3 regions of the Nonomuraea sp. NPDC047529 genome follow, and region 3 is predicted to be linked to each of the others. Evidence: riboswitches for the same ligand, from Rfam matches in the RefSeq annotation. Region 3 holds a riboswitch; each other region holds the start of a gene.
What was found. Region 3 has a riboswitch for cyclic di-AMP ahead of ABZ815_RS04165 (CHAP domain-containing protein). Riboswitches for the same ligand answer to the same signal wherever they lie in the genome.
Positions count from the first base shown of each region.

Region 1 (5,067 bases), on a different contig from region 3:
CCCGGCCCGGCACGGCGACGCCCTGCGCGCGCTCGGTGCGGACGAGGTCGTCGCGAGCCCCGCGGAGAGCGGCGGACGGCTCGACGGCGTCCTGGACCTGCTCGGCGGCGCCCCGCTGGTCGAGGCGTTCGACCAGCTCACCGAGGGCGGCACGCTGGTCGCCGTCGGCCACTCCACCGGCGAGGGGGAGAGCTTCCCGTTCGGAGCCCTGTTCGGCGGAGCCGACCGTCACGACCGTTCGCTCGTGACGTTTCACCTGCTCTACTGCCAGGGCCTGCGCCGCGACCTGACCTGGCTGGCCGGACAGGTCGCGGGCGGCACGCTGAGCCCTGAGATCACCTGGCGCGGCGGCTGGGACGATGCCACCGAGGCCGTGACCGCCCTCCTCGAACGCCGCGTGCACGGCAAGGCGGTGCTCGACCTGGCGTGAGAGAGCAGGGTCAGTCCCTGCCCCCGGGACCGCGCCGATCGCCGTACGCGGCCAGCGGCGCGGTCGCGAAAAGGCGGTCGCGGAAGGGGTGGGCGTCGAGGGCCTGGAGGGCGGAGGCGAGGACGTCGGCCAGCGGGACGGGGAGCTCGGCGTCCAGGGTGGCGATGGCGAGGGCGGTGGCCTGCCATTCGGCCTCGATGAGAGGGAGCGCGTCGCGGCATCGTCCGGTGAGGTGCACGATGCGCTGGCGGGCGTCGTCGGGGCCGGGGCGGAGGTCGAGGTAGCCGGCGCGGCGCATCTGGGTGACGGTCTGGCTGGCGGCGGAGTGGGTGACGCCGATGGCGGCGGCCAGGTCGCGGATGGTCATGGGGCCGGTCTCGACCAGGGCGCGGACGACGGGGGAGTAGCGGGGGCGGTAGTCGGGGAGCCCGAGGTCGGCGTACAGCCGGGCGATCGCGCCGTCGGTGCGCTCGTGGAAGGTGCGCATCAGGGTGCCGAGACTCTGGGTCATGTAGATATATTAGCGCTTATGTATTCCTCGATTGAGCCCTACGAGCAGGGCATGTTGGACGTGGGTGACGGCAACCTCGTCTACTGGGAGGTCAGCGGGAATCCGCATGGCAAGCCGGCGGTGATCGTGCACGGCGGGCCGGGCGGGGGCGCGTCCCCGGGGTGGCGGCGGTACCACGATCCCGAGGCGTACCGGATCGTCGTCTTTCATCAGCGTGGTTGCGGGAAGAGCACGCCTGATGCCGGGGAGCCGGAAACCGATCTGTCGGTCAACACCACGGCGCACCTCGTCGCCGACATGGAGCGGCTGCGGGAGCATCTCGGCATCGAGCGGTGGCAGCTCGTGGGGGCGTCCTGGGGGTCGACGCTGTCGCTGGCCTACGCCGAGCGGTATCCGGAGCGGGTGAGCGAGGTGATCCTGTTCGCGGTCACCGCCGGGCGGCCCTGGGAGATCGAGTGGATCACCCGGGACGTCGGGCGGATCTTCCCCCGGGAGTGGGAGCGGTTCCGCGACTTCCTGCCGGAGGAGGACCGGGGCGGGAACCTGGCGGCGGGCTACGCGAAGGCGCTGGCCGACCCCGAGCGGCGGGAGCGGGCGGCGATCGAGTGGTGTGCGTGGGAGGACACGCATGTGAGCCTCGACCCGGAGTTCCAGCCGAGCCGGAGATATCAGGACCCGGTGTTCCGGATGACGTTCGCCCGGCTGGTGACGCACTACTGGGGGAACGGGTGTTTTCTCGGGGAGAGCGATCTCGTTCGCGGGGTTACGCGGCTGGCGGGGGTGCCCGGGGTGCTCATCCACGGGAAGTACGACGTCAGCGGGCCCTTGGTGACGGCCTGGGAGCTGCACAAGGCGTGGCCCGGGAGCGAGCTGCACGTGGTGGGGGAGGGACACGGCGGGCTGGAGATGATCGACCTGCTGACCGCCGCGACGGACAAGTTCCGGGGCTGAACCACCGACAGCCCGGGCCGGCAAGGCTGTCAGGTGGTCACGTGCACAGGACGTCGGCTAGTTCATCGAGATGTGCACGTGGTCGTAGTGGTTCTCGGTGATGCTGCCGCGGTCGGACATCGCGCGCCAGCCCGAGCCCTGGTTGATGCGCTGCTTCCAGATCACGTACTTGACGCCGAGCTTGGCCTTGTTCTGCAGCGCCCAGGCGGCCAGGCGGTCGCCCAGGGCGTTGTTGACGGCGCTCGGCATGGTGCCGCCCGTGCTCATCATGAAGTCGCAGGCCCGGCCGAGCGGGTGCTCGCCGCTGGAGCCGGACCGGAAGCAGCCCACCTCGTACGGCAGCGAGAAGCTCTTCTGCACCTGCGCGCGCATCAGCCGGGTGCGCGGCGTGATGTTGTCCGAGCCGGACGGCAGCTCGGGCGCCCAGCTGCCGTCGGACTTCTTGCCCGGCCCGAACGGCACGAGGTCCTGGAGCTTCTTCTTGATGTCGTCGATGACGTCCTGGGCGTCGTCGCGCTGCTCGGCCACCTCCGCCGTGCCCGCCTTGAGCTCGGCCGCGAGCGCGGTGGCGGCAGCGGCGGCCTTCTTCTGGTCGTCGCGGGCCTTGGCCACGCTGTTGACGACGGCCTGCTGCTCGGCGGTGAGCTGTTCGAGCATGGCCACGTTGTTGCCGTCCGGGGTCAGCATGAAGCCGGGCAGGGAGGCGTCGCGGTTCTGGTAGCGCATCCGGGCGATCTCGGCGACCCGCTGCTCGGCCGTGGCCACCGCCTGCTCGGCGGCGGTGAGCCGCTGCTGTGCCGCCGTGGCGGCCTGCTGGGCCTTGGCCAGCTCGACCCGCTTGAGGTTGTACGTCTCGATGAGCTTGTCCACCTTGCTGTTGAGCTGCTTGAGCTGGGCCCGCAGCTCGGCCTCGGACGGCTTGGGCGCGGCCGAGGCGGCGGCCGGATGGATGAGCAGCGCGGTGGCGGTGATGAGGCCGATGGCAAGACTCGCGGGGGTCGAAGCCGCCACGTGGGTGTTCCTCTCCCTCTGCCGGCCGGGTTAGCTGACGGGTTCGGGCACGGGAGCAGTCCCTACCACTTGCGCGGATTCACCCCGGATGCGATGGGTCCCCGGCTCCCGGGCAACGCGCCCGGGATTAGGCGTACAACGACCGTTTTGGTCGATGTCTAAACGGGATATTAGTGGTAGATCACGAGTCATGCGACTTTAAGGAGAAATCAATTAGTGATCAATTCGTGATCGCAGCATGCGTGCCGCATCCTCCGGCAGCACGTCGTTGACGAAGGCGCCCATGGCCGACTCCGAGCCCGCCAGGTACTTCAGCTTGCCGGGCGCCCGCCTGATGCTGAACAGCTCCAGGTGCAGGTAGGCCAGCTCGCGGCCGTACCGCACCGGCGCCTGGTGCCAGGCCGAGATGTACGGCATCGCCACCCCGAACAGCGCGTCCAGCGCCCGCAGCACCGAGGTGTACAGCGGCGCGAACGCGGCCCGCTCCTCCTCCGACAGCGCCGCCAGGTCGGGCACCTGCCGGTGCGGATACACGTGCACCTCGAACGGCCAGCGCGCGGCGGCCGGGACGAACGCCGTCCACAGCTTGTTGGAGGCGACCACCCGCGTGCCGGCGGCCCGTTCGGCGGCCAGCACGTCGGCGAACAGGTTGCCGCCCGTGTACCGCGAGGCCGCCCCGAGCTGGAGCTTGGTGCGCGGGGTCACGTAGGGGTAGGCGTAGATCTGCCCGTGCGGATGCGGGAGCGTGATGCCGATCTCCTCGCCCCTGTTCTCGAAGCAGAACACCTGCTCGACGCCCTCCATGCCGGACAGCTCGGCCGTGCGGTCGGCCCACGCCTCCATGACCAGCCTGACCTGGGCGTTGGAGAGCTTGGAGAAGGAGGAGGTGTGGTCGGAGGTGAAGCACACCACCTCACACCGCCCGACCCCCGGACGCACCTCACTCAACCCGCCGACATCCCCATAAGTCCCAAAATTTCCGGAGAAAGAGGGGAAGCGGTTCTCGAACACCACCACGTCATAGTCATGGGCCGGGATCTCCGACGCCCGCGTCCCGGACGACGGGCACAACGGGCACTCGTCGGCCGGCGGCAGGAACGTGCGCGTCTGCCGGTGACCGGCGATCGCGATCCACTCCTCGGTCAGCGGGTCGTAGCGCAGCTCGGAGGCCACCGGCCGCGGGTCGAGCGGACGCCGGTCGATCGCGCTCCGGTCGGCGTCGTCGCGCCGGTCGAAGTAGATCAGCTCTCGGCCGTCTGCCAGGTGGGTGATGGTGCGCTTCAAGGCGTGCCCTCCGCGATGATCAGTTCTCCGGCCCGTTCGGCCAGCTCGGTGCGTGCTTCCTCGGGCAGCCCCGCGTCGCTGATGACCACGTCGGCCTCGGTCAGCTCGGCGATCGTGCTGATGCCGACCGTGTTCCACTTGGTGTGGTCGGCGGGGACCACCAGCCGGTGCGCCGCGGCCACCAGTTCCCTGTCGGTCTCGGACTCCAGGAGGTTGGGCGTGGTGAACCCGGCGCGCAGGCTCATGCCGTGCACCCCGAGGAAGAGCGTGTCCACGTGCAGCCGGCGGATCGCCGCCACCGCCACGGGGCCGACGAGCGCGTCGGAGGGTGTGCGCACGCCGCCGGTCAGCACGACCGTGCGGTCGGCGCGCGGGTTGCGGTGGAAGACCTCGGCGACGGGGATCGAGTTGGTGATCACGGTCAGCTCGGGCACGGCGACCAGATGGTGGGCCAGCGCCCACGTGGTGGTGCCGGCGGAGAGCGCGACGGCGGTGCCCGGCCGGACGAGGGTGGCCGCGTGCCGCGCGATGGCCTCCTTCTCCTGCTGCTGGCGGGCGGACTTGGCGGTGAAGCCGGGCTCCTCGGTCGAGCCGGGGCCGAGGGCCGTCGCGCCGCCGTGGACCTTCTCCAGCAGCCCGCGCTCGGCCAGCACCTCAAGGTCACGGCGTATCGTCATGTCCGAGACGCCGAGCTCGCGCACGAGGTCGGCCACCCGGACGCCGCCGCTGCTGCGTACGCGTTCCAGGATCGTCTGCTGACGCTGCTGTGCGAGCACGCCCACCCCTTCCAACAGATTCCACCAAATTATGACACGAGTTTGTTGAGGAATGTTAGGTCGCGGCGTATCGCTTGTGCGACTGACGGGCAGGGGAGACCTTG
Region 1 is NZ_JBEYTJ010000026.1:142,385-147,451, forward strand. Features, by position in the region: gene ABZ815_RS33865 (zinc-binding dehydrogenase) at 1-430, shown strand, start outside; gene ABZ815_RS33870 (MarR family transcriptional regulator) at 441-941, opposite strand; gene pip (prolyl aminopeptidase) at 960-1,892, shown strand; gene ABZ815_RS33880 (hypothetical protein) at 1,950-2,903, opposite strand; cyclic di-AMP (ydaO/yuaA leader) riboswitch at 2,909-3,047, opposite strand; gene galT (galactose-1-phosphate uridylyltransferase) at 3,117-4,187, opposite strand; gene ABZ815_RS33890 (DeoR/GlpR family DNA-binding transcription regulator) at 4,184-4,963, opposite strand.
Region 1: another riboswitch for cyclic di-AMP. It lies ahead of ABZ815_RS33880 (hypothetical protein); the one in region 3 lies ahead of ABZ815_RS04165 (CHAP domain-containing protein).

Region 2 (5,067 bases), on a different contig from region 3:
GTCGCGGTGCACCAGGCCGTTGCGGACCAGGGAGGTGCCGAGGACGACCGTGCGCTCGGCGGGGCCCTGCGTGCTCGGCGGCTGGGCGCGCAGCCAGGCGAAGTCGTGGTGCACGAGGTCGACGCCCGCCTCCCGGACGGCGTCGGCCAGCTTCTCGGGGACGGGCAGCGCGGTGAAGACCGAGACCCGGCTCATCCGCAGCCGCAGCGCGGCGGCCAGGCCGAGCAGGGCCCGCGCCCGCGACGGCGTCGCCCGCGCCCGCAGCAGCGGCCGGTACGGCCCGGCGGCCAGCAGTTCGAGCAGCCTGAGCGTGGCCAGGCCGTCGTCCACGACGACGATGCGGCCGGGGTCGGAGGTCAGCCAGCGCACCTGGACCTTGCCGGAGAACGCGTCGCCCACGGCCTGGACGCGGCGCGGCATGCGCTCGCGCGGCTCGTCCAGCACCAGGCCTGGAGGCAGGTCGAGGCGGCGCAGCTCCTTGCGGGTGGCGCGCAGCGGGCGCAGGCCGGCGCGCGGCACGACCACGGTGTCCGGGCCGAGCAGCCCGGCATGGTGGGCCTCGACGGCGCACAGCATCTGGAGCGGAGACTCCACCCAGGCCGACGCCTGTCTGACCACTCTGTTTCCCCCAGCCGGTGGAGCGCCTTGCACGACCCGTCACAAGCTAACCCGGCCTGCTTAAGCCGCAAGAAACGACACGTGAACAATGGAGGGTATGAACTCGCTGATGCTCAACACCGACGGTGTGCAGATACCACAGCTCGGCTTCGGCGTCTGGCAGGTCTCTGCCGACGACGCCGAGCACGCCGTGACGACCGCGCTGCGCGCCGGATACCGGCATGTCGACACCGCCGCCGCCTACGAGAACGAGGAGGGCGTCGGCCGGGCCGTGCGCGCCGCCGGGGTGCCACGGGAGAAGGTGTTCGTCACCACCAAGCTGTGGAACGGCGACCACGGGCGGGCCGAGCAGGCCTTCGACGAGAGCCTGGCCCGCCTGGGCCTCGACTACGTAGATCTTTTCCTGATCCACTGGCCGGTTCCGGAGCAGGACAAGTACGTGCAGGCCTGGCGGGCGCTGGAGAAGATCTACCGTGACGGCCGGGCCAAGGCCATCGGGGTCTCCAACTTCACGGTCGCCACCCTGACCCGGCTGATGGACGAGACCGACATCACGCCCTCGATCAACCAGATCGAGCTGCACCCGTACTTCCAGCAGCGCGAGATGCGGGCCTTCCACGAGGCCAACGGCATCCTGACCGAGGCGTGGAGCCCGCTCGGGCAGGGCAAGGGGCTGCTGGCCGACCCGGCGCTGCGCGTGCTGTCGGAGAAGTACGGCAAGACGCCCGCGCAGATCGTGCTCCGCTGGCATCTCCAGCTCGGCAACGTGGTGATCCCCAAGTCGGTCACCCCGGCGCGGATCGAGGAGAACATCGACGTGTTCGACTTCATCCTCGACTCCGAGGACCTGGTGGCCATCGGCGCGATGAACTCTGGGCGGCGCATCGGGCCCGACCCCGACTCGTTCAACCTGACCTGAGCGCTCTACGATCTCGGGCGTGCGAGATTTCACCTGGGGAATAGCGGCGACCGGCGGCATCGCGCGTACCGTGGGGGCGGCCATCGTGGCCGAGCCCGGCATGCGGGTGGCCGCCGTCGGCTCGCGGAGCCTGGTCAGGGCGCGGGCCCTGGCCGACGAGCTGGGCGCGGAGTCGGCCTATGGCTCCTACGAGGCCCTGTGCGCCGATCCGGCCGTCGACGCGGTCTACGTGGCCACGCCGCACGCCCAGCACCTGGAGGTGGCCGAGGCGGCCATCGCGGCGGGCAAGTCCGTGCTGTGCGAGAAGCCGCTGGCGGCCGGCGTGGCCGACGCCGAGCGCATGGTGGCGCTGGCCCGCGCGGCCGGGGTCTTCCTCATGGAGGCCATGTGGATGCGGTTCAACCCGCTCATCCAGCGGGTGGCGGCCGATCCGCGTTTCGGGGAGATCCGCTCGGTGCGGGCCTCGTTCGGGTTCGCGCTGCCCTACGACCCCGCCCATCGGCTGTGGGCGCCGGAGCTGGGCGGCGGGGCCCTGCTCGACCTGGGGATCTACCCGTTCGGGCTGGCGCAGCTCCTGCTCGGCATGCCGCGTGAGCTGCGGATCACCGGCTCGCTGGCGCCGAGCGGGGTCGACGCGGAGGCGGGCGGGGTGCTGCTCTACCCGGACGGGCGGCGGGCGCTGGTGGACGTGTCCCTGCTCGCCCATCACGCCAACGACGCGAGCGTGGTGGGCACGTCGATGCGGGCCGACATCCTGGCGCCGTTCTGGGCGCCGCAGCGGGTGCTGCTGTCGGGGCCGTCGATGGAGACGGAGGAGCTGGTGCTCGACCCGGCCGACAACGGGTACGCCGGGGAGCTGCGCGAGGTGCGCGCCGCCACGGCCGAGGGCCGGACCGAGAGCGCCGTCATGCCGCTTGACGAATCCCTTGCCATGATGGGGCTTCTGGCCGACGCGCGGGGGCAACTCTCCTAGCTGCGCCTTTAGGCATTTGCCTTCTTCTTGCCCGATGTATTACCTTGTGGGGCATCTCGCGGCAGACGTCCGGTTTGTCCGGCTTTGTCCAACCATCGCAAGACATTTCACAGGATCGTCCTGTGACCGCTGAATCCGCCTCCGGGCGGAACCGGGGACCCACGTCCTTTGGGGTGAATCGGCACTTCGGTGCCGTAGGGCAGCTTCCACGTCCGAACCCGTCAGCTAACCCGGTAAGCGGCATGGAAGCAAGGAGTAATGCCCTCGATGGCCAAGCACCGTCCCATCCGTGCCCCGAAGATCAACCACCTCCGCGCCGCACTCGGCGCGACCATCATCGCCACCGCGATCGGCGCCCACGCCACCGCCGCCGGCGCCGACAGCGTCGACCCGGCCGCCTCCACCGGCCACTCGGCCGTCGCGCCGCAGGCCGCCGCCCAGACCGGCAGGGCCGGGGAGACCCAGGTCAACGTCACCGCCGCACAGGTCCTGGCCGTGGCCAAGGCCCAGGTCGGCATCTCCGAGAACGCCTACGGCGGCGGCACCAAGTTCCAGAAGTGGTACGCCGACTCCCAGCGCGCCGCCGAGACCGTCGCCCGCGACGGCGGGAGCCGCCAGGACTACGTGAACGCCGCCTGGTGCTCGATGTTCGTCTCCTGGGTCGGCGAGCAGACCGGCGCCCGCCCGCAGGTCGGCTGGGACGCCTGGACCGTGGCCCACGCCAAGTGGTTCGCCGCCAACAAGCGCTGGGGCACCGAGGCCAAGCCCGGCGCCGTCGTCTTCTTCTCCTGGAGCGGCAGCAAGAGCCTGGACGCCATCCAGCACGTCGGCTTCGTCGTCAAGGACAACGGCAACGGCACGATCTCCACGGTCGAGGGCAACACCGGCAACGGCAAGGTGGAGGAGCGCGTCCGGCCGAAGTCGCAGGTCGTCGGCTACGGCTACCCGCAGTACGCGGGCTGACCTCCCCGGCTTCGAGCGCGCGTCCCGCACGAGGGACGCGCGCTCGCCGCGTCTCAGGGCCGGACCGCCACCAGCGAGTACAGCACCGGCAGGTGCGAGTCCCCGAACGGCAGCCGGTAGCGCCCGTCCTCACCCTCGGTCAGCAGCCCGCGCGGGTCCAGCTCGGCGGCGACGTGCTCGCCCAGCTCGGCCACCGTGAGCCCGGCGCGCGCCGCCGCCGTGACGATCTCGCCCACCGAGTACGGGTACTGGACGGTCTCCTGGGCCTCGGTCACCACCCCGGCGTCGGCGTACGTGCCGGTCACCGTCTCGCGGTGGGCCTGGCCGCCGCCGTAGGGCCAGTCGGCCACCAGCGGGTCGAGCGAGGCCACCGTCTGGTAGGCCGGATGCAGGTCGACCAGCACCAGCCGCCCGCCGGGCCGCAGCGCCATGGCCGCGCCGCGCATCCAGGCGGCCAGGTCGCCGATCCAGCACAACACGCCGTACGTGGCCACGGCCAGGTCGAAGCCCCCGGCCAGCGACTCGGGCAACCGCTGCGTGTCGGCCTCCACGAACGTGGCCGCCAGCCCGGCCTCGGCCGCCAGGTCGCGGGCGCGCGCGACCGCCACCGGGGAGAAGTCGACGCCGGTCACCCGCGCTCCGAGCCGCGCCCAGCTCAGCGTGTCCATGCCGAAGTGGCACTGCAGGTGGAGCAGGTCCTTCCCGGCGACGTCGCCGGCCAGGCCGCGTTCGAGCGCGTAGAGGGTCTGCCGACCGGCGAGGAAGGCGTCCACGTCGTAGAACCTGTCGGCAGGCGTGGAGCCGTGGACGCGGGCGCGCTCGTCCCAGAGGGCCCGGTTGGCGGGGAGGCCGGCTGCTGCGGGTTGGGGCATGGGCCGAGGATGGCACATCGGCCACGCGGTCGCACGACCGGTACCGTGCCCTGGACAACGAACGATCCGCCCCCGCGTGTCGATCCGGCGGGCGCCCGTTCGACGCTCGGGTGAGACCGGCTCCGCGGCGCGATCGCGGGGGGAAGGGACGGCAGAGTGAAGTTCATGATCGTCGGCAAGGCCAACGCGGAGACCGAGGCGGGGGCGGTGCCCAGCCAGGAGGTCGTCGACAACATGCACGCCTACAACGAGGCGCTGACCAGGGCGGGGGTGCTGCTGGCCGCCGAGGGCCTCTACCCGAGCTCGCAGGGCGCGCAGATCGCCTACAGCGGCGGCCGGGCGAAGGTGATCGACGGCCCGTTCGCCGAGGCCAAGGAGCTGATCGCGGGGTTCTGGCTGATCCAGGTGAAGTCCAGGGAGGAGGCCGTCGAGTGGGCCCTGCGCGTGCCCGTCCCCGAGGGCTGCGACGGGATCGCGCTGGACGTGTGGCGGGTCTACGACGCCTCCGACGCGCCGGACGCGGCCTCGTCCGACCCGGTGGACGTCGAGCGGGAGCGGGCCATGCGCCGGCGCCTGGGCACGTGGGAGCCCTGACCGAGGCTTGCGGACCCCGGGCGGCGGCTGGTGTCATGTGCCGATGACGGCTTCCGAGGCACCCCGGACGATCGAGGCGGTGACGGCCTCCGACGCCCACCGGGCGGTCGAGGCCGTCTGGCGGATCG
Region 2 is NZ_JBEYTJ010000004.1:229,777-234,843, reverse strand. Features, by position in the region: gene ABZ815_RS09645 (hypothetical protein) at 1-618, opposite strand, end outside; gene ABZ815_RS09640 (aldo/keto reductase) at 716-1,537, shown strand; gene ABZ815_RS09635 (Gfo/Idh/MocA family oxidoreductase) at 1,557-2,510, shown strand; cyclic di-AMP (ydaO/yuaA leader) riboswitch at 2,628-2,765, shown strand; gene ABZ815_RS09630 (CHAP domain-containing protein) at 2,778-3,473, shown strand; gene ABZ815_RS09625 (class I SAM-dependent methyltransferase) at 3,527-4,345, opposite strand; gene ABZ815_RS09620 (YciI family protein) at 4,511-4,939, shown strand; gene ABZ815_RS09615 (RNA polymerase sigma factor) at 4,983-5,067, shown strand, end outside.
Region 2: another riboswitch for cyclic di-AMP. It lies ahead of ABZ815_RS09630 (CHAP domain-containing protein); the one in region 3 lies ahead of ABZ815_RS04165 (CHAP domain-containing protein).

Region 3 (5,067 bases):
CGCCGAAGGAGAAGAGCACCTTCAGGTTGGGGTACTTCTTCTTCAGCTTGCGCAGCTGGTTGAAGTTGCCGCGCAGCGCGCCGTTGTCCCAGGTGTCGGCGACGCCGTCCACGCTCTCGCCCGCCTGGTAGAAGCGGTCGTAGTCGGCGTAGCTGTCGCCGATCGTGCACTGCCCGTTCTGCACGTTGCCGAACGCGTAGTTGATGTGGGTCAGCTTGGCCGCCGAGCCGCTGGTGTCGATGTTCTTGACGTGGTAGCCGCGCTGGTAGATGCCCCACTGGACGAAGTAGCCCAGCACCTTGTTGCCGCCACCGCCGCCGCCCGTGGTGGTCGCGGTGATCTGGTTGCTGTCGGCCGAGCGGTTGCCGGCCGCGTCACGCGCGCGCACCGTGTAGGTGTAGGACGTGTTGGCGCTGAGGCCGCTGTCGGTGTGCGAGGTGCCCGTGACGGTGGTGACGAGAGTGCCGCCGCGGTAGATCTCGTAACCGGTGACGGCCACGTTGTCGGTCGAGGCGTTCCAGGCCAGCGAGACGCTGCTGTTGCTGACGCCGGTCGAGCGCAGGTTGCCCGGCACCGACGGCGGGGTCGTGTCGTCGCCGCCGCCGCCCGTGGTGGTGGCGGTGATCTGGTTGCTGTTGGCCGAGCGGTTGCCGGCCGCGTCGCGCGCGCGCACGGTGTAGGTGTAGGCGGTGCTCGCGGTGAGGCCCGTGTCGTTGTACGTGGTGCCCGTGACGGTGGTGACGAGAGTGCCGCCGCGGTAGATCTCGTAACCGGTGACGGCCACGTTGTCGGTGGAGGCGTTCCAGGCCAGGGCCACGCTGTTGTTCGTGACGCCGGTCGAGCGCAGGTTGCCCGGCACCGACGGCGCGGTCGTGTCGCTGCCGCCGCCGGAGACCTTCCACAGCGCCGCCACGTTCGGCGGCTCCCAGCCGGGCTGGGAGGTGTGCGCCTGGAGGCAGACGTAGTCCACGCCGTTGTAGGTGACGACCGTGCCCGCGGTGTACGCGGTCCACGGGGCCCAGGCCGCCGCGAAGGCCACCGTGCTGGCGGAGGCGATCGGTGGGACGGCGACGGCCGCGGTCAGGGGCAGGGCCAATGCCGCCATTCCTGCCAGGACCTTGCTCAGAATGGTGTGTTTCATGTCGCTCCGACATCCGTTGGGGGGTGTGTGGGGAGTGGGATGGGAGACTTCTGGGGAAACTATTAGGAAAGTTTCCTTTAAGTTGTGAATCGACGGTAGCCTCTGCCTGCGGGAGCGTCAATACGTATCGGTCAGGCGTCCGTAATCGTGCCGGTCAGACCCCGAATGTGCCCGTTCACGAGGGGATAACGGTTCAGGAACGGGGGCTGACGGCGGGGTGAGCCGTGGCCCAGCATGGGAGCGTGGCAGGAATCTCCGCCTGGCGGCGGACGCCCACGCGCCGCGGACCTTACGTGGTCCGCGCGGTCGCGGAGTTACGGTCCTGGCCGTCGCTGAACGTCAGCGGCACCGGGCGACAGGTCGCCTTCGCCGTACACGGAACCGAGATCCTGCGCCTGGCCGGGCGGGACGAGGTCCACGTACGGCTCACCGCCCCCGCCATCGGACGCCTGGAGCCCCATTTGCAGGCGTGCGATCAGGTCCATGCCTGCCGCGACCGCGCCTGGGTCGCCGTGCAGGTCGACGCCGAGCCCGATCTGGAATTGTTGCTGGCCCTCACGAGCGTGGCGATAAAGGCGCACGTGGCCTGAAACGATTCTTCGCGGTGCGTAGCGTTTCTCCTACGCACCGTCCGAACAATGCCCTCCATTTGCCCTGGAATTACTCGCCGGGTAGCTTGGTTGTACACAGCCGAACGGGGAGACGTCCCAGGTAGGGATGTCATTGCCGGGGAATTACCCCAGCGGGACCCGTGTTGTACAGAGTCGGCGCGGATACACCGCGTCCGGGCGTCGCAGATATACCTTCAGGCCCTTTCCTGGGCCCGGGAAGACGATGCGTCAGCCCTTTGCCTGACCAGAGACCGCTGAATCCGCCTGTGCGCGGAACCGGGGACCCATGTGTCCATCGGGGTGAATCGGCACCACGGTGCCGTAGGGCAGCTTCCCGCCCGAACCCGTCAGCTAACCCGGCAAGCGGCACGGAAGCACAAGGAGTAATCCCTCATGGCCAAGCACCGTCTTCACCGTGCCTACAAGCTCGACCTCGCCAAGATCGCCCTCGGCGCGACCGCCGTCGCCGGCGTGCTCGGCACGCACGCGGCAGTGAACGCCGACACCGTCCATGCCACCGCCGGCACCGCCGCCCAGACCGCCAAGGTCGCCGGCGTGGCCGCCGCCCAGCCGCGTGTCGCCACCGTGGCCGACAAGCGCGCCACCGACGAGAGCGCCAAGGGCAAGGTGAACGTCACCGCCGCCCAGGTCCTGGCCACCGCCCGCGCCCAGGTCGGCGTCTCCGAGGACGCCAACGGCGGCGGCACCAAGTTCCAGAAGTGGTACGCCGGCTCGCCCCGCGCCGCCGAGACCGTCGCCCGCGACGGCGGCAGCCGCCAGGACTACGTGAACGCCGCCTGGTGCTCGATGTTCGTCTCCTGGGTCGGTGACCAGACCGGCGCCCGCCCGCAGGTCGGCTGGGACGCCTACACCGTCTCGCACGCCAAGTGGTTCGCCTCCAACGGTCGCTGGGGCACCGAGGCCAAGCCCGGCGCCGTCGTCTTCTTCTCCTGGAGCGGCAGCAAGAGCCTGAGCGACATCCAGCACGTCGGCTTCGTCGTCAAGGACAACGGCGACGGCACGATCTCCACGATCGAGGGCAACACCGGCAACGGCAAGGTCGAGGAGCGCGTCCGCCCGGCCTCCCAGGTCGTCGGCTACGGCTACCCGTCGTACGCCGCCTGATCTCCCTCTTGTGAAGAGCGCACTCCCTGCGGGGGGTGCGCTCTTTCGCGTGTGTGCTGGTCGACCAGGGTGGCGGCGGCCTGGGCGGCCGAGCGGGCGGCGCCGGGGTCCTCGGAGACCATCGCGGTCACGGTGGCGCCGTCGATCAGGGTGAGCAACTGCTCGGCGAGCAGGCCGGGATCGCCGGCGCCCGCCTTCTCGGCGAGCGAGCGCAGGTAGGCGCGCAGGCGCTCCTTGTGCGCGCGCACCGCCGTGCGGACGGCGGCCGAGCCGGCGCCCAGCTCGGCGAAGGCGTTGACGAAGCCGCAGCCGCGGAAGTCGTCCTCGGTGAACCACCGTTCCAGCCACTCGAAGACCGCCGGGATGCGGTCGCCGGCGTCCGTCACGTACGCGGTGAGCGAGGCCGTCCAGCGTTCGTCGCGCCGCCGCAGGTACGCCACGACCAACGCCTCCTTCGACGGGAAGCACTGGTAGAGCCGCTTCAGCGAGAGGCCGGAGGCGGCCCGGATCTCGTCCATGCCGACCGCCTGCACGCCGCGGCGGTAGAACAGGTCGCCCGCGGCGTCCAGCAGCAGCTGCTCGTGATCCATGACACTCCTCCAGGTGCTTGCGGCGGAGAACGCTCGTTCTCTACGCTATCGCACACCCCGGGAGAACGCCCGTTCTCTCGATATGAGAGGACATCACATGACACGCCCGCCCGTTCCGCCGTTCACCGAGGAGACCGCCCGGATCAAGGTCCAGGCCGCCGAGGACGCCTGGAACACCCGCGACCCCGAACGTGTCGCGCTCGCCTACACCGAGGACTCCGTGTGGCGCAACCGCGGCGAGTTCGTCACGGGCCGCGCCGAGATCGCCGCGTTCCTGCGCCGCAAGTGGGATCGGGAGCTGGACTACGCCCTGCGCAAGGAGCTGTGGGCGTTCACCGGCGACCGCATCGCCGTCCGCTTCCAGTACGAGTCCCGCGACGCCACCGGCCAGTGGTGGCGCAGCTACGGCAACGAGCAGTGGGAGTTCGACGAGTCCGGGCTGATGCGCCGCCGGGAGGCCAGCATCAACGACGTCCCCATCACGGAGGACGAACGCCGCATCTTCGGCTCCCGCCCCCTGTCCGAGCACGGAGTGGACGTCCTCGGCGTCCGGTGACCCCGCGACCGCTCCGGCATGTGACAGCCCGCCCGGAGATCAACGGGTAAGGTCGAGGAGCCGATCGTAGGAGGTCTGACATGGCGGTTCTGCTGCTGGGCACCCTCGACACCAAGGGGGAGGAGTACGCCCTCGTCCGCGATCTGATCGTCCGGGCCGGGCAGGACGTCGTCCTCATGGACACCGGCGTGATGGGCGCCTCCGCGCTGGCCGCCAACGTCCCGGCCGAGGCCGTCGCGCTGGCCGCCGGCACCGACCTCGACCGGCTCAGGAGCGCGGGCGACCGCGGCGCCGCGCTCGCGGCGATGGCGGCCGGGGCCACGGCCGTCGCCAAGGATCTGCACGCCCGCGGCGGGCTGGGCGGCGTGCTCGCGCTGGGCGGCAGCGGCGGCTCGTCCATCGCCGCCGCGGTCATGCGGGCGCTGCCTGTCGGCCTGCCCAAGCTGCTGGTGTCGACCATGGTCAGCGGCGACGTGTCCGCCTACGTCGGCGAGACCGACGTGACGCTCATGTACAGCGTCGTCGACGTCGCGGGCGTCAACTCCATCTCCCGCCGCATCCTGGCCAACGCCGCCGCCGCGATCAGCGCGATGGCCGCCTCGTACGACGCCGGCGCCGAGCCGTCCGGCGCGGACAAGCCGCTGGTCGCGGCCACGATGTTCGGCGTCACCACGCCCGCCGTGGACGCCGCGCGGGCCCGGCTGGAGTCCCTGGGCTACGAGGTGCTGGTCTTCCACGCCACCGGCTCGGGCGGACGCGCCATGGAGGCGCTGGCGGCGGGCGGCCACTTCGCCGGAGTGCTCGACCTGACCACCACCGAGCTGGCCGACGAGCTCGTCGGCGGCGTCCTGTCGGCCGGCCCCGACCGCCTGACCGCCGCGGGGAACGCCGGCGTCCCGCAGGTCGTCAGCCTGGGGGCGGTCGACATGGTCAACTTCGGGCCGATGGAGACCGTGCCGGACCGCTTCCGGTCACGGCAGCTCCTGGTCCACAACCCCACCGTGACGCTCATGCGCACCACCCCCGCCGAGAACGCCGAGATCG
Region 3 is NZ_JBEYTJ010000002.1:120,214-125,280, reverse strand. Features, by position in the region: gene ABZ815_RS04175 (glycosyl hydrolase family 18 protein) at 1-1,141, opposite strand, end outside; gene ABZ815_RS04170 (luciferase family protein) at 1,384-1,731, shown strand; cyclic di-AMP (ydaO/yuaA leader) riboswitch at 1,995-2,132, shown strand; gene ABZ815_RS04165 (CHAP domain-containing protein) at 2,146-2,877, shown strand; gene ABZ815_RS04160 (TetR/AcrR family transcriptional regulator) at 2,856-3,467, opposite strand; gene ABZ815_RS04155 (nuclear transport factor 2 family protein) at 3,565-4,023, shown strand; gene ABZ815_RS04150 (Tm-1-like ATP-binding domain-containing protein) at 4,104-5,067, shown strand, end outside.